2 regions of the Janthinobacterium sp. 1L-D-8-B-C4 genome follow, and region 1 is predicted to be linked to the other one. Evidence: predicted binding sites of a transcription regulator. Region 1 holds the regulator's gene; the other holds the start of a gene.
The links. Region 1 encodes sigma-54, which starts transcription at its own class of promoters, with help from an activator protein. Its sites were predicted from a motif close to TGGCANGNAANCTGCTTT; they were not measured.
Positions count from the first base shown of each region.

Region 2: urtA (urea ABC transporter substrate-binding protein) is a predicted target of sigma-54. The motif match lies at 2,396-2,413, and genes of this name have one in related genera.

Region 1 covers NZ_JBXAVX010000016.1:82,031-89,464, reverse strand. The annotation lists gene AC0Z42_RS23910 (PTS sugar transporter subunit IIA) at 38-520, shown strand; gene hprK (HPr(Ser) kinase/phosphatase) at 557-1,492, shown strand; gene rapZ (RNase adapter RapZ) at 1,796-2,659, shown strand; gene hpf (ribosome hibernation-promoting factor, HPF/YfiA family) at 2,741-3,100, opposite strand; gene AC0Z42_RS23890 (RNA polymerase factor sigma-54) at 3,170-4,648, opposite strand; gene lptB (LPS export ABC transporter ATP-binding protein) at 4,653-5,411, opposite strand; gene lptA (lipopolysaccharide transport periplasmic protein LptA) at 5,411-5,989, opposite strand; gene lptC (LPS export ABC transporter periplasmic protein LptC) at 6,008-6,613, opposite strand; gene AC0Z42_RS23870 (KpsF/GutQ family sugar-phosphate isomerase) at 6,667-7,434, opposite strand, start outside.
Region 2 covers NZ_JBXAVX010000021.1:25,088-32,521, reverse strand. The annotation lists gene urtB (urea ABC transporter permease subunit UrtB) at 1-954, opposite strand, end outside; gene urtA (urea ABC transporter substrate-binding protein) at 1,092-2,345, opposite strand; gene AC0Z42_RS27200 (DUF4349 domain-containing protein) at 2,541-3,353, opposite strand; gene AC0Z42_RS27195 (DUF2760 domain-containing protein) at 3,583-4,161, shown strand; gene AC0Z42_RS27190 (Hsp70 family protein) at 4,158-6,008, shown strand; gene AC0Z42_RS27185 (Hsp70 family protein) at 6,009-7,434, shown strand, end outside.

The DNA.
Region 1 (7,434 bases):
CAAGCCCTCTGCGCATTGCACCATTTCATTGAGTGTCATGACTAATCTTAGCAAAATACTATCCCTCGAAAACGTCCTCCTGGACCTGGAAGTCTCCAGCAAAAAGCGCGCTTTCGAGCAAGCCGGCCTGATCTTCGAAAACAACTACGGCATCGCCCGCTCTACCGTGTCGGACAATCTGTTCGCCCGCGAACGCCTGGGCTCGACGGGTCTTGGCCATGGCGTGGCAGTGCCGCACGGCCGCATCAAAGGCACCAAGACGCTGAAAGCGCCACTTGGCGCCTTTGTGCGCCTGGCCGAACCAATTCCGTTCGAGTCACCCGACGGCAAGCCGGTCAGCCTGTTGTTTTTCCTGCTGATTCCCGACCATGTGACCCAGCAACACCTGGAAATCCTGTCGGAAATCGCCGAAATGTTTTCCGACGATGCTTTCCGCACGGCGCTGGCCACCGACCCGGAACCGAAATCCGTGCATTCGCGCATCGTCAATTGGCAACCCAGTCTGCAAGCGGCAGGTTAAACTTCAGCAATTGATCCACTCCTGAAGAAAACTGCCATGTTGCAAACGCCGCTGACGATACAACGCCTGTACGACGACAATCGCGAAAGTCTGCAACTGGGCTGGTTTGCCGGCTTCCCCGGCGGCGAGCGCCTGATCTCGGGCGACGTCTCGTCGGCCGCCGACCAGGTCGGCCACTTGAACCTGATCCACCCGGGCCGCATCCAGGTGTTTGGCCACCAGGAAATCAATTACTACCAGCGCCTGAAGGTCAATACGCGCACCCACGTGATTGGCGAGCTGATTGCCGGCGGCCCGCCCGCGCTGATCATTGCGCAAGGCCTGGAAACGCCGCCCGACATCCTGGCCATCTGCGACGAGCAGAATATCCCTTTGTTTTCCACGCCGCTGCCAGCTGCCCAAGTGATCGACTTCCTGCGCGTCTACCTGTCGAAAAAGCTGGCGCAGCGCATTATCATGCACGGCGTGTTCATGGACGTGCTAGGCGTGGGCGTGTTGATCACCGGCGACTCGGGCCTGGGAAAGAGCGAGCTTGGGCTGGAGCTGATTTCGCGCAGCCACGGCCTGGTGGCCGACGACGCCGTGGAATTTTCGCGCATCGCGCCCAACATGATCGAAGGGCGCTGCCCGCCGCTGCTGCAGAACCTGCTCGAAGTGCGCGGCCTGGGCCTGCTCGACATCAAGGCCATCTTTGGCGAAACGGCCGTGCGCCGCAAGATGCGCTTGAAACTGATCGTGCACCTGGTGCGCCGCAACGCACTGGAAGAAGAAGTCGAGCGCCTGCCCTTCCTGTTCCCCACCGAAGACGTGCTGGGCCTGCCGGTGCGCAAGGTCGTCATCCCCGTCGCCGCCGGCCGCAATATCGCCGTGCTGCTTGAAGCAGCGGTGCGCAATACCATCTTGCAGCTGCGCGGGATTGATACGCTGCAGGAATTCATGGAGCGGCAACGACTCGCCATGAGTGGCGATTAATGTTGCCAAGGAGTTCGCCCTTGCAAGGGCGAACCGTTACGCAGGCACGAAGCGGTGCTTCGTGAATTCCCTGCTGCACCAATGACTCGCCATGAGCGGCGATTAATGTTGCCAAGGAGGTCACCCTTGCAAGGGCGAACCGTTACGCAGGCACGAAGCGCTGCTTCGTGAATTCCCTGCTGCACCAACGACTCGCCATGAGTGGCGACTGAGGCCGCGGGCAGCCTCCATATTCAATTGCAATAAAATGTAAAGACGATTGCCGCGGCACGCGCAGGCAGTCTTTATTGTATGATCGCGCCTATGCACATCATTCTACTTACCGGCATTTCCGGCTCCGGCAAATCTGTTGCACTCAAGGTGCTGGAGGATACCGGTTTTTACTGTGTCGACAACCTGCCGCCCGCTTTGTTGCCGAGCCTGGTGCAAACCTTGCTCGACGAAGGCACCAACAGGCTCGGCGTGGCGGTCGATGCACGCAGTGCGGAATCGCTGACTAGCCTGCCGCACAATGTGGCACTGCTGCGTGCGCAGGGGCATGACGTCAAGGTGCTGTTTCTGACCGCCACCACGCATTCCCTGGTGGCGCGCTTTTCGGAAACGCGACGCAGTCATCCTTTGTCGCATGAATTGCTTCCAGGCGAGAATCCGGCCAGCCGCCGCACGCTGATCGAATGCATCTCGGAAGAGCGCGAGCGGCTGTCGGCGATACAGCAACTGGGCCATGTGATCGACACCTCGGAGCTGAGCGCCAACAAGCTGCGTGCCTGGATCAAGGATATCGTCGCCTCCGAACGCGCGCCGCTGACCCTGTTCTTCGAATCGTTCGCCTTCAAGCTGGGCGTGCCGCTGGACGCCGACTTCGTGTTTGACGTGCGGGCCCTGCCCAATCCGTATTACGACCTGGCGCTGCGCCCGCTCGATGGCCGCGACGCGCCGGTGATCGCTTTTCTCGATGCCCAGCCCAGCGCCCTGGAACTGTTTGCCGATATCCGCAATTTCGTGGAAAAGTGGCTGCCGTCGTTCAAGTCCGACAACCGCAGCTATCTGACGGTGGCGCTCGGCTGCACCGGTGGCCAGCACCGTTCGGTATATATGGCGGAACACCTGGCGCAGTATTTTGCCGACCGCGAACGGGTCGTGCTGCGCCACCGCGAGCGTAGCTGAGCCGGAAAAATGGGCGCAAAAAAGGGCGCGAAGTAAACACAGCGCGCCCTTAGTTGATCACAACAATCCGGAGCGGCAGGCCTAGACGGCGGCGGCTTCTTCAGGAGTGTTGTCTGGCAGATGCTTGATCGCCTCTTTACCGTGCCCTTGCACTTTGGTTTTGTACTTCATCACTTGCCGGTCCAGCTTGTCGATCAGGCTGTCGATCGCGGCATACAGGTCTTGCGCCAGGCTTTCCACGTAGACGGTCTTGCCGCTCAGTCGCAGATTCACTTCGGCCTTCTGGCGTTTTTCTTTCTCTTTGAGGTTGTCGACGGTCAGAATCACGGCGATATCGATAACGTGATCGAAATGGCGTTTCACGCGCTCCAGTTTGGTTTGTACGTATTCACGGATGGCTGGTGTCACTTCGAGATGATGTCCGCTGATGGTGAGATTCATACACACTCCTAAAGATGATCGGGTTCGTGCGGTGGCCATCGTTCCGGCCCGCAGAGGAACCGAAAAAAACTACAAAGACTTACGCAGACTCACTGGCGGAATTTTCAACGCTTCCCGGTATTTGGCAACAGTACGTCGCGCAATCACCATGCCTTGTTCCCCCAGCATGTCCGCAATCTTACTGTCGGATAAAGGATTTTTAGGGTTCTCTGCTCCTGTCAATTGCACGATCAAGGCACGTATCGCCGTCGATGACGCCTCCCCTCCTGCTTCGGTGGCGACGTGGCTGCCAAAGAAATACTTCAACTCAAACATTCCATGCGGGGTCAGCATGTACTTTTGGGTTGTTACCCGCGAGATAGTACTCTCGTGTAAACCCAGTGTATCAGCTATTTCGCGAAGCACAAGTGGCCGCATGGCAACTGCGCCATGCGAGAAAAAATCCTTTTGCCGTTCCACTATCGCCTGCGCCACGCGCAGGATGGTGTCGAAGCGCTGGCGCATGTTCTTGATCAGCCACTTGGCTTCCTGCAACTGCGCGCCCATGCCGCCCTCGCCCTTGCCTTGCTTGAGCAGGTTGGCGTACATGGCGTTCACGCGCAGGCGCGGCATCACGTCATTGTTGAGCGACACCTGCCAGCCATTGCGGGCCCGCTTGACCACCACGTCCGGCACCACGTAATCGGACACGTCGGACGCAAACACGGCGCCCGGGTGCGGGTTGCACAAGCGAATCACGGTCTGCGCTTCGCGCAAGTCTTCATCGTCGCAATCGAGGGCTTTTTTCAGCTTGTTGAAGTCGCGCTGGGCAAACCAGGCCAGGTGTTTTTCAACGATGGTCAAGGCCATGCGGCGCGTCACCAGCGCCACCTGCGGCAGGCGTTTGATCTGCAGCGCCAGGCATTCGGACGCATTGCGCGCACCCACGCCGGGCGGATCGAAACTTTGCAGCAGCGACAAGGCGGTGCGCAGTTCGTCGGCGTCGACTTCCAGTTCCTCGGGCAGGCGCGCCAGGATATCGTCAAGCGATTCCTCCAGGTAGCCATTGTCGTCGAGCGCATCGATGATCAGTTCGACCAGCGCGCGGTCGCGCAGTTCCAGCACGGTCACGCGCATCTGCTCCATCAGGTGTTCGCGCAAGGTGCAATGATGGGCTTCCAGTTGCGGGCGGGAATCCTCATCGTCGGGCGCCTTGCCGCGGCTGGCCTCGTTCCAGTCGCTGTCGCCGCCTTCGGGCGCGGCCGTGCTCTCGCCGCCTTCACCATCGAACGTTTCCGCTTCGGCCGCCGGCGCCGGCGCTTCCTGGCCAGGCGGCGCAGGCGGCGCTTCGCCTGGCGCAGCAGTCGAACTCAGGGCACCATCGGACAGCAGGCGCAAGGAACGGTCGAGCGGATCGTCGAGACGCTCCAGCAAGGGATTATCGGTCAGCAATTGCTCCAGCTCCTGGTGCAATTCCAGCGTGGACAATTGCAACAGGCGTATCGATTGCTGTAATTGCGGCGTCAGTGCCAGGTGCTGCGAGGTGCGCAGCTGCAGTGATTGTTTCATCGGCTTACATGCGGAAATGTTCGCCCAGATACACGCGGCGCACCGACTCGTTGGCGATGATGTCGTCGGGCCGGCCTGATGCCAGCACCGAGCCCTGGTTGATGATGTAGGCTCGGTCGCAGATGCCCAGCGTTTCGCGCACGTTGTGGTCGGTGATCAGCACGCCGATATTGCGTTCTTTCAAAAACCGCACGATGCGCTGGATTTCGATCACGGCGATCGGATCGACGCCGGCGAACGGCTCGTCGAGCAGCACGAAACGCGGGTCGGTGGCCAGCGCGCGCGCGATTTCCACGCGGCGCCGTTCGCCGCCCGACAGCGACAGCGCCTGGTTTTCGCGCAGCTTTTCAATCTGCAAGTCGGCCAGCAATTTGTCGAGGCGCTCCTCGATCTCGGCCTTTTTCAAAGGGCGGCCGTCGACGGTCTGGATTTCCAGCACGGCGCGGATATTGTCTTCCACCGTCAGCTTGCGAAACACCGACGCTTCCTGCGGCAGGTAGGACAGGCCCATCTGCGCGCGGCGGTGGATCGGCAGGCTGGAAATATCGACGCCGCTGATATCGATGGTGCCGCCGTCGGATGGCACCAGGCCGACGATCATGTAGAACGAGGTGGTCTTGCCGGCGCCGTTCGGACCCAGCAGGCCCACCACTTCGCCGCATTCGACCTGCAGCGACACATCATGCACGACCTGCCGCTTGCCATAGGTTTTCTGCAGTCCCCGCACGATCAGGGTGCTGCCGCAACGTTCATTCTTGTTCATTATTTTTTCCCTGGCGCGGGCGCGGCGGGCGTTTTGTCTGCCGCCGGTTTGTTCTTCGGCTGGATCACCATGCGCACGCTGCCGGCGCCGGGGGCGCTGGTGCCGCTGTCGCTGTTTTCCATATTGAATAATTCATTGCGGCTGTCATACGAAATGAAGGCGCCATTGGCCACGTCGGTCGGCTTGGTGCCTTGCAGGCGCGTCAGCTTGGCCCTGGAAAACAGTTTCACGACTTCGGTCTTGTTGTTGTATTCCACCCGTTCCGCTTCGCCTTCGACCCACAGGTCGCCTTCGCCGTCGCGCTTCTGGCGGAAAGTGGCCAGCTTGCCCGCTTCGCCCCAGAAGGTGATGAACTGGTAGCCCTGCGGATCTTCCGTGATCAGGGCGCGCCCCGCCTTCATGGTCAGCGTGCCTTTCACCAGCACCACGTCGCCGGTCAGGGTGCGGGTCTGCTTGATGTCGTCGACCTGGCCGCGCTGGGCGGTGATGACGGCTTCTTTTTCGGAATCGGCCTTTTCGGCATGGGCAGCGCCCATCACGGCCAGGGAAAACAGGCTGAGCAGCAAGATTTTTTTCATTTGATAGTGTCCTTTTATTTATTTGGCCGGCACGGCTTTGCGCGGCGGAATCACGATGCGCACCGAGCTCGGCACTTCCACCACGCTGGAGGCATTATTGGCCTTCAGGCCCACGCCGGTCACATGCGAACGCCCCGACAGCAGGTCGACCGGCACGGCCGACTCCATCCGCTCTTCATCGGGGAAAATCGTCAGCGCCTCGGTTTTCAGCGTCATGTTCTGCGTTGTCGGACTGGCCACGCGGTCGATCACGACCTTGCGCGACAGTTGCAAACGCGTATTGCCCTGGTCGATATGCGCCAGTTCGGCCGTCATGTTCAAGGGCGGCACGCCCGGGCTGATCTTGCGCACGAAAGGCTGGTCGATATCGGAAGAGTCATCGGCCGGGTAATGCGTGAGCTTGGCGCCGGAAACGATATAGCTGGGCTTGCCCTGCAAGTCCATGCGCACCAGGCTGAAATTGGTGACGAAATAATCGGGCTCGTCCAATTTTTTGCCGGCACTGACGTCCTGGCTGCTCTTGTTCATCACTTCGAGCAGCCAGAAGCTGCCGAACGCCACCGCAACGGCGCCCAGCACGGTAAAAATCATGCGCCAGCGATGGGCGCCTTCTGGCTTACGCATAGTGTTTCACTCTCAAAAAAAACGTCCGCCGCCCACAGGCAGCACAGCGGGCATCAGATGACCTTGGCCTGCGTCAGGTCATGAATATGCAAGGCGCCGACCAGTTTGCCGTCAAGGTCGACCACCAGCATCTGGTTGATGCGGTGCTGTTCCATCACGGCCACCGCGTCGACGGCCAGGCGTTCGGGCGCGATGCTGCGCGGCTGGGCATGCATCACGTCGCGGATCGCCACTTGCGTGAAATCCTGCACGCGCTCGAACATGCGGCGCAAGTCGCCATCGGTAAATACGCCCACCGGGCGATCTTCGGCATCGACCACGGCCGTCATGCCCATGCCCTTTTTCGTCATTTCTTCGAGCGCCTGCAGCAGCGAGGCGTCCGCCGGCACTTTCGGCACCCGCTCGCCGCTGCGCATCACGTCATGCACATGCGTGAGCAGGCGGCGGCCCAGGGCGCCACCGGGATGCGAACGGGCAAAGTCTTCTTCCTTGAAGCCGCGCAAGTCCAGCAGCGCGACGGCCAGCGCATCACCGAGCGCCAGGGTGACGGTGGTGCTGGCGGTCGGCGCCAGGTTCAGCGGACACGCTTCTTTTTCCACCGAAACATCAAGGTGAACGTCGGCCAGTTGCGCCAGGCTCGATTGCGGCTTGCCGGTCATGGCGATCAGCACGCCGCCCATGCGCTTGACGACCGGCATGATGGCCATCAGTTCGGCCGATTCGCCCGAGTACGAGATGGCGATGAAAGCGTCATCCGAAGTGACCATGCCCAGGTCGCCATGGGCCGCTTCGGCCGGATGCACGAACATGGCCGGCGTGCC
Region 2 (7,434 bases), on a different contig from region 1:
GACCAGGCCGGCAACAAAGAACGCCGCCGGCAGCGCCGCCAGCAGATACCAGTCCTGCATGCCCGGCAAATACGCGCGGAAGAACAGCTGGCAAAGGTAAGTGGTGTAGGCGCCTATCATCAGCAGTTCGCCGTGCGCCATATTGATGATGCCCATCAGGCCGAAGGTAATCGCCAGGCCCAGCGCCGCCAGCAGCAGCACGCTGCCCAGCGACAGGCCGTAAAAGATATTGCCAACAAATTCAGTGCGCTGCACCCGTCCTTTTATTTGCCCGATGGTGTCGACAGCGGCGATGCGCACGGCTTCGTCGGGTTCGCCCGGCTTGCCGTCGGCACCCTTGTCGAGCATCGATTGCAGCGGCGCCAGCAATCGCGCATCGCTGCTGACGGCCAGGTCCTGCACCGCCTGCTTGCGCGTGGCCGCGTCCGGCGCATGCAGGTTGGCGCTGGCGATCAGCACCTGCAGCATCTGCCTGATCTCGCCATCGCTCTCCTGCGCCAGCGCCTTGCGGATCAGCGGGATTTGCGCCGGGCTGACGGCTTTTTGCAATTCCCGGGCCGCAGCCAGGCGTTCGCCGCGCTCCGGCGCCAGCAGTTTCAGGCCCGACAAGGCGCCTTCCACCACGCCGCGCAGGCGGTTGTTGACCATCACGCCGTCGATGCCGTCGGGCGTTGCTGCGCTCTTGCCGGTAGCCGGGTCATACGCTTGCGCGCCATCGCCTTCGACGATGAGCACATCGCCACCCGGGGTGGCATACAGGGTTTCGGCCTGCAGCGCCTGCAAGACGCGGGCTGCTTCCGGCGTGGCCAGCGCGGCGATTTGGCCGACAGCGGCAACCCGCGCTTCGGGGTCGTCGCCGGATAATGGTTTCAATAGCGTGGGGTCGATGGCGGCCTGTGCCAGCGAAGAAAGAAGCAGGCAGGCGAGGGCCAGCAGTTTGGGGAGGAGCTGCATGCGCATGGGTTCCTGGGTGGAAAAGCAACTATGTTGATGAGCTTCCTTACCCCAAAGGCAAGTTCCGGGGTCAGACCCGGCGGGTCTGACCCCAGCTCTTTGCCTGGGGTCACAACTAAGTTTCGACGCGCAAGCGCTTACAACTTCTGCTTCGCCTCATTACCCTTGATAAACGGGCTCCACGGTTGTGCGCGGATCGGTTCCCTGGTTTTCCACACCACGTTGAACTGGCCGTCGGCCTTGATCTCGCCGATCATCACAGGCTTGTGCAGGTGGTGATTGGTGGCGTCCATGGTCAGGGTAAAGCCCGATGGCGCCTTGAAGGTCTGGCCACCCATGGCGGCGATCACCTTGTCGGTATCGGTCGACTTGGCTTTTTCTACCGCCTGCGCCCACATGTGGATGCCGACATAGGTCGCTTCCATCGGGTCGTTGGTGACCACCGAGCCGGCGTTCGGCAGCTTCTGCTTGACGGCGTAGGCTTTCCACTTCTTGATGAAGTCAGTATTCACCGGGTTCTTGACGGACTCGAAATAATTCCATGCCGCCAGGTGGCCCAGCAAAGGCTTGGTGTCGATGCCGCGCAGCTCTTCCTCGCCGACCGAGAACGCCACCACCGGCACGTCGGTCGCTTTCAGGCCCGCATTGCCCAGTTCCTTGTAGAACGGCACGTTCGAATCGCCATTGATGGTCGAGATGACGGCGGTCTTGCCGCCGGCCGAGAACTTCTTGATATTGGCAACGATGGTCTGGTAGTCGGCATGGCCGAACGGCGTGTAGACCTCGCTGATATCGCTGTCCTTGACGCCCTTGCTTTTCAGGAACGCACGCAGGATCTTGTTGGTGGTGCGCGGATATACATAATCGGTACCCAGCAGCACGAAGCGCTTGGCGCCGCCACCGTCCGCGCTCATCAGGTATTCGACGGCAGGGATCGCCTGTTGGTTCGGCGCGGCGCCCGTGTAGAACACATTCTTTTCCAGTTCCTCGCCCTCGTACTGCACCGGGTAGAACAGCAGGCTGTTGAGTTCCTTGAAGACCGGCAAGACCGATTTGCGCGATACCGACGTCCAGCAGCCGAACACCACCGAGACTTTATCCTGCGCCACCAGTTGGCGCGCTTTTTCGGCGAACAGCGGCCAGTTCGAGGCGGGGTCCACCACCACCGGTTCCAGCTGCTTGCCCAGCACGCCACCCTTGGCGTTGATCTCGGCGATCGTCATCAGCGCCACGTCTTTCAGCGACGTTTCGGAAATGGCCATGGTGCCGGACAGGGAATGCAGTATCCCTACCTTGATGGTGTCGGCGGCAAACGCCGACTGCGTGTAGGCCGAGGCAACCAAGGCCATTGCGCCTGCTGCTGCCGCTTTCAAGATGATGCGTCGTGACATGTGGACTCCTGAGTGTGGATGGATAGTCGAGAGGGGCATACACAGGTGTTAAAGCAGATTGCATGCCAGCATTGACAGGTTCACCACATCAAGAAAGCGCCACGGTTTGGTGCGCCAGTGATTTTGTTGCACGAAAAAAACCCGGCTGCACAAGGACTGTGCAGCCGGGCTTGGCAAATGCAAGGCGCTGGTGCTTTACCTGTCAACGCCCTTGCGTGGTGCGCGCAAACGGCGCCAGCCTTTGCGCAGCAGCGGGAACAGGATGGCAAACGCCAGCAGCCATGGCAGCAGATAGGCGAGCGCCGTGATGCCGTTGGCAGCGCCCTCGGACAGGTTCTCGGTAAAATTGCCCAACGATTGTTTGATCGGGGACCAGAATGATTTCCGACCCTCGGAACTGATATCGATCGTCAGCAAGTCAGTATCGATGCGCTGCATCAATAGCGCATTCGCGGCAGTCGCCTGCTCCAGTTCCGTCTGCACGGTAGCCAGTTCCTTGGTCACTTTGATGAGCGCATCGACATCCTTGCTCGAACGCTGTTCCAGTTCCTGCAGCTGTGTTTGATACTGTTTCAGCATGGCCAGGCGCTTGCGGCTGTCCAGCACAGGGCGGCCCAGGTCTTGCACCTTGGTGCCCTGACTCGTCACTTCGCCCGCGCTGCCAACCAGGGACACGATCTTCTTGATGCCCGTTGGCCTGGCGCGCAAATTGATGCGCGCTCGCACTTCACGCCCACTGCTGATATTGGAATCGAGCAGCACGCAGGCGTTGGCGGTATCGGCCTTGCAGGCAGCGATCACCTTTTCATATAACGCAGCAACCTGGGCCTCGCTTGTTCCTATGTCAATATTATGTTCGTAAGCAAGCAACTGTTCTTGCCTGCCCTCTACTTCCTCGACAATGCGCGTCTCGACTGGATAATGTGGTCCTTCTTTCCCCGCACAGCCGGCCAGGACGATCAAGGCCACGATCGCAGCGGCTTTGCCCAGCTTGATAGAAAATTGCATGATTTCCTTTTTATTAATATGTAATTAGGTGCATTCTATTGCCAAGTGTAAATCATTGCCAACGCGGCGAACTCCCCCCGCTTTGGCCCTGCGCCGCTAACTGGTATCATGCGGGCAAACGCTGGCCTGTTCATCGGCACCAGCCCTGCAACACACCGCGAAGCGGCCACGCCACAGCTTTGCTTGAGCATGCGCCGCCGACGCCTAAATATAAGAGAATCCATCCATCATGAGCACACCAAATCATCCGTCGTTCTGGCGCCGCATCCCGCTGGCCTTTGGCGCTTTTTTCAGCACCCTGTCCGATGGCGCGTATGCCGCCCGCGTGGAAAAGCTGAACCTGCCTGAAGCAGCGCCAGTCGCGCCGGTCGCCCCTGCTCCCGCACCGGCTCCGGTGCCTGCCGCCGCCCCCGTGATCCTGAAAGAAGCCACGCCTGACGCCGCACTGCAATTGCTGGCACTGCTGCAGCGCGAAGCGCGCCTGATCGACTTTACCCAGGAAAACCTGGCCAGCCATGCCGACGCCGATATTGGCGCGGCCGCCCGTGTGGTGCACGAAGGCTGCGCCAAGGTCATGCGCGAGTACTTCAGCATCGAACCGGTGCGTTCGGAAAACGAAGGCAGCCGCATCGTGCTGCAAGAAGGCTTTGATCCGGCTACCGTGCGCCTGACCGGCAATGTGGTCGGCTCGGCGCCGTTCAAGGGCACCTTGAGCCACCGCGGCTGGCGCGCCTCCAGCGTGCGCCTGCCGAAACTGAACGACAAGCACGACGCGTCCATCCTGGCACCGGCCGAGGTGGAACTGTGAGCGCCTTGTATGCCATCGGCATCGACCTGGGCACCACCCACAGCGCGCTGTCGTATGTGAACCTGGGCCAGAGCGACGGCGAAAAATCCGTGCACGGCGTGCTGCAAGTGCCGCAGTTATCAAACCCCGGCACCCTGGAAGAACTGCCACTGCTGCCATCGTTTGTGTATCTGCCACACGCCGACGAAGTCGCGCCAGGCGACCTGGCCCTGCCTTGGGTCACCGAAGAAGCCGAGGCACCGTTCGTGGTTGGCGAAATGGCGCGCAGCCGTGGCGCCACCACACCGATCCGCCTGGTGTCGAGCGCGAAAAGCTGGCTGTGCCACCCTGGCGTGGACCGCCGCGGGGCGATTTTGCCAAACGATGCGCCGCCGGAAGTGGCGCGCATTTCGCCGGTCACGGCCGCCACGCGCTACCTGACGCATTTGCGCCAGGCCTGGGACAACGCGCACCCTGAAGCGCCGTTTGCGCAGCAGGAAATCACCGTCACGATACCCGCCTCGTTCGACCCATCGGCGCGCGAGCTGACGATGGAAGCGGCGCAGGCGGCAGGCTACAGCAATCTGACCCTGCTGGAAGAGCCGCAAGCTGCCCTGTACAGCTGGATCCAGACCAGCGAAGGGCGCTGGCGCAAGGACGTCAAGCCGGGCGACATCATCCTCGTGGTTGACGTCGGTGGCGGCACCAGCGACTTTTCGCTGATCGCCGTGCTTGAACGCGACGGCGTGCTCGAACCGCACCGCGTCGCCGTCGGCGAACATATCCTGCTCGGTGGCGACAATATGGACCTGGCGCTGGCGCACCTGGTGGCGCGCAAACTCGCCACCAATGGCACCCAGCTGGACGCCTGGCAGATGCGCGCATTGACCTACGGCTGCCGCAGCGCCAAGGAAAGCCTGCTGGCCGACAGCGGCATGGACAGCGCGGCGATCGTGGTGCCAAGCCGTGGCTCGAAACTGATCGGCGGCTCGATCCGCACCGAACTGACGCGCGCCGAAGTATCGACCTTTATTCTCGATGGCTTCTTCCCGCAGGTGGAAGCGTCGAGCCGCCCTGCCGCGCGCACACGCGCCGGCTTGACGCAACTGGGCCTGCCGTATGCGCAGGACGCGGCCATTACGCGCCACCTGGCGGCATTTTTGGGCCGGCAAGTTGGCGCCACCGCCGAACTGGAAGGCTTTGAAAGCCGCCAGTCTGGCGAGGCCAGCTTCTTGCACCCGACCGCCGTGCTGTTCAACGGCGGCGTATTCAAGTCCGACCTGCTGGTACAGCGCATCATGGGCGCCGTCAACGACTGGCTGTACCTGGAAGGCGCGGAACCGGCACGCATGCTGGCCGGCGCCGACCTTGACCTGGCGGTGGCGCGCGGCGCCGCCTACTACAGCTATGTACGGCGCGGCCATGGCGTGCGCATTCGGGGCGGCACGGCCAGTTCCTTCTATGTGGCGATCGAGTCGGCGATGCCGGCCATCCCCGGCATGGAGCCGCCGATCCAGGCCCTGTGCGTGGCGCCGTTCGGCATGGAAGAAGGCAGCGAACTGGAACTGCCGGGCCAGCAATTCGGCCTGGTGGTGGGCGAACCGGTGCACTTCCGTTTCTTTGCCTCGTCGACCCGTCGCAATGACCAGATCGGCGACCTGCTCGACTTCTGGGGTCCCGAAGAACTGCAGGAACTGAGCGAGATCCAGGCCACCCTGTCAGCCGAAAACCGCCAGGCCGGCGACGTGGTGCAAGTGAAACTGCATGCACGCGTGACGGAGGCGGGAACGCTTGAGCTTTTGGCTGTATCGCCTGACGGCGCCGAGCGCTGGAAGGTGGAATTCGACGTGCGCGGCACAGTACAGTAAATGGCCAAGGCCAAGGCTCCGGTTTCTTATCTGGTCGGCATCGACCTGGGCACCACCAATACGGTGGTCGCATATGCTGACGCCAGCGATACGGCATCCGGCATCAAGCTGTTCGAGATCGAGCAGCTGCTGGCGCCGGGCGAAGTGGGGCCGCGCGCCCTGCTGCCGTCCTTGCGCTACCACCCGGCCGAAGGCGAGCTGGCGCAGGACGAACTGCGCCTGCCCTGGTCGGCACCGGACGTCGCTGGCGTAAATAACGCCGTCACGGGCACGCTGGCGCGCGTGCTGGGCGGCCAGGTGCCGGGCCGGCTGGTGGCCAGCGCCAAGAGCTGGCTGTCGCATGCCAATGTCGACCGCCACGCGCCCATCCTGCCGTGGGGCGCCGAGGGCGATGTAGCGAAGGTCTCGCCGGTGGCCGCCAGCGCCAGCTATCTGGCCTATGTGCGCGCCGCCTGGAATGCGCGCTTTCCCGAGGCACCGCTCGAGCGCCAGGAACTGGTACTGATGATACCCGCCTCGTTCGACGAAGGCGCGCGCGCCCTGACCCTGGAAGCGGCCAGGCTGGCCGACTTGAATACGCTCAAGCTGGTGGAAGAACCGCAAGCTGCTTTTTATGACTTTTTGCACCGCCACCGCGACGACTTGCCGACGCAGCTGGCGCGCACGCGCCGCATCCTGGTGGTTGACGTGGGCGGCGGCACCACCGACTTCAGCCTGATCGATGTCGATCTCGATGAACAGGGCGAACCGCAGTTCACGCGCAGCGGCGTGGGCAACCATCTGATACTCGGTGGCGACAATATGGATCTGGCGCTGGCGCATCTGGTGGAAACGCGGATGTCGGCCGGCCTGGACGGCGGCATGAAACTGTCGGCCGCACGGCTGTCGCAGCTGATGGAGCGCTGCCGCGCCGCCAAGGAAGTGCTGCTGTCCAGCGATGCGCCGGACCGGGCGACGGTCACCCTGCTCGGTTCAGGTTCGCGCCTGATTGGCGGCACGCGCTCGGTCGACCTCACGCGCGAGGAAGTGGCCAGCATGGTGGTCGACGGCTTTTTCCCGCTGGTGGAAGCGTCCGACACAGCCAGGAAGGGCCGCGCCGGCATCGTCGAATTTGGCCTGCCCTACGCCCAGGATGCGGCTATTACGCGCCACCTGGCGAGCTTTTTGCAGCAGCATCCGGGCGAACTGCCCGACACCTTGCTGCTGAACGGCGGCGTGTTCCGCGCCGACGCGCTGGCGCGACGCCTGGCCGACACGCTGACGCACTGGCGCGGCGCGCCAATCACCGTGCTGCACAACGATAACCCCGACGTGGCGGTGGCGCGCGGCGCCGTCGCCTATGCGCTGGCGCGCCGTGGCCAGGCGCCGCGCATCGCCGGCGGCTCGCCGCGCAGCTACTTCCTGGTGCTGGGCGACGCCGGCAAGG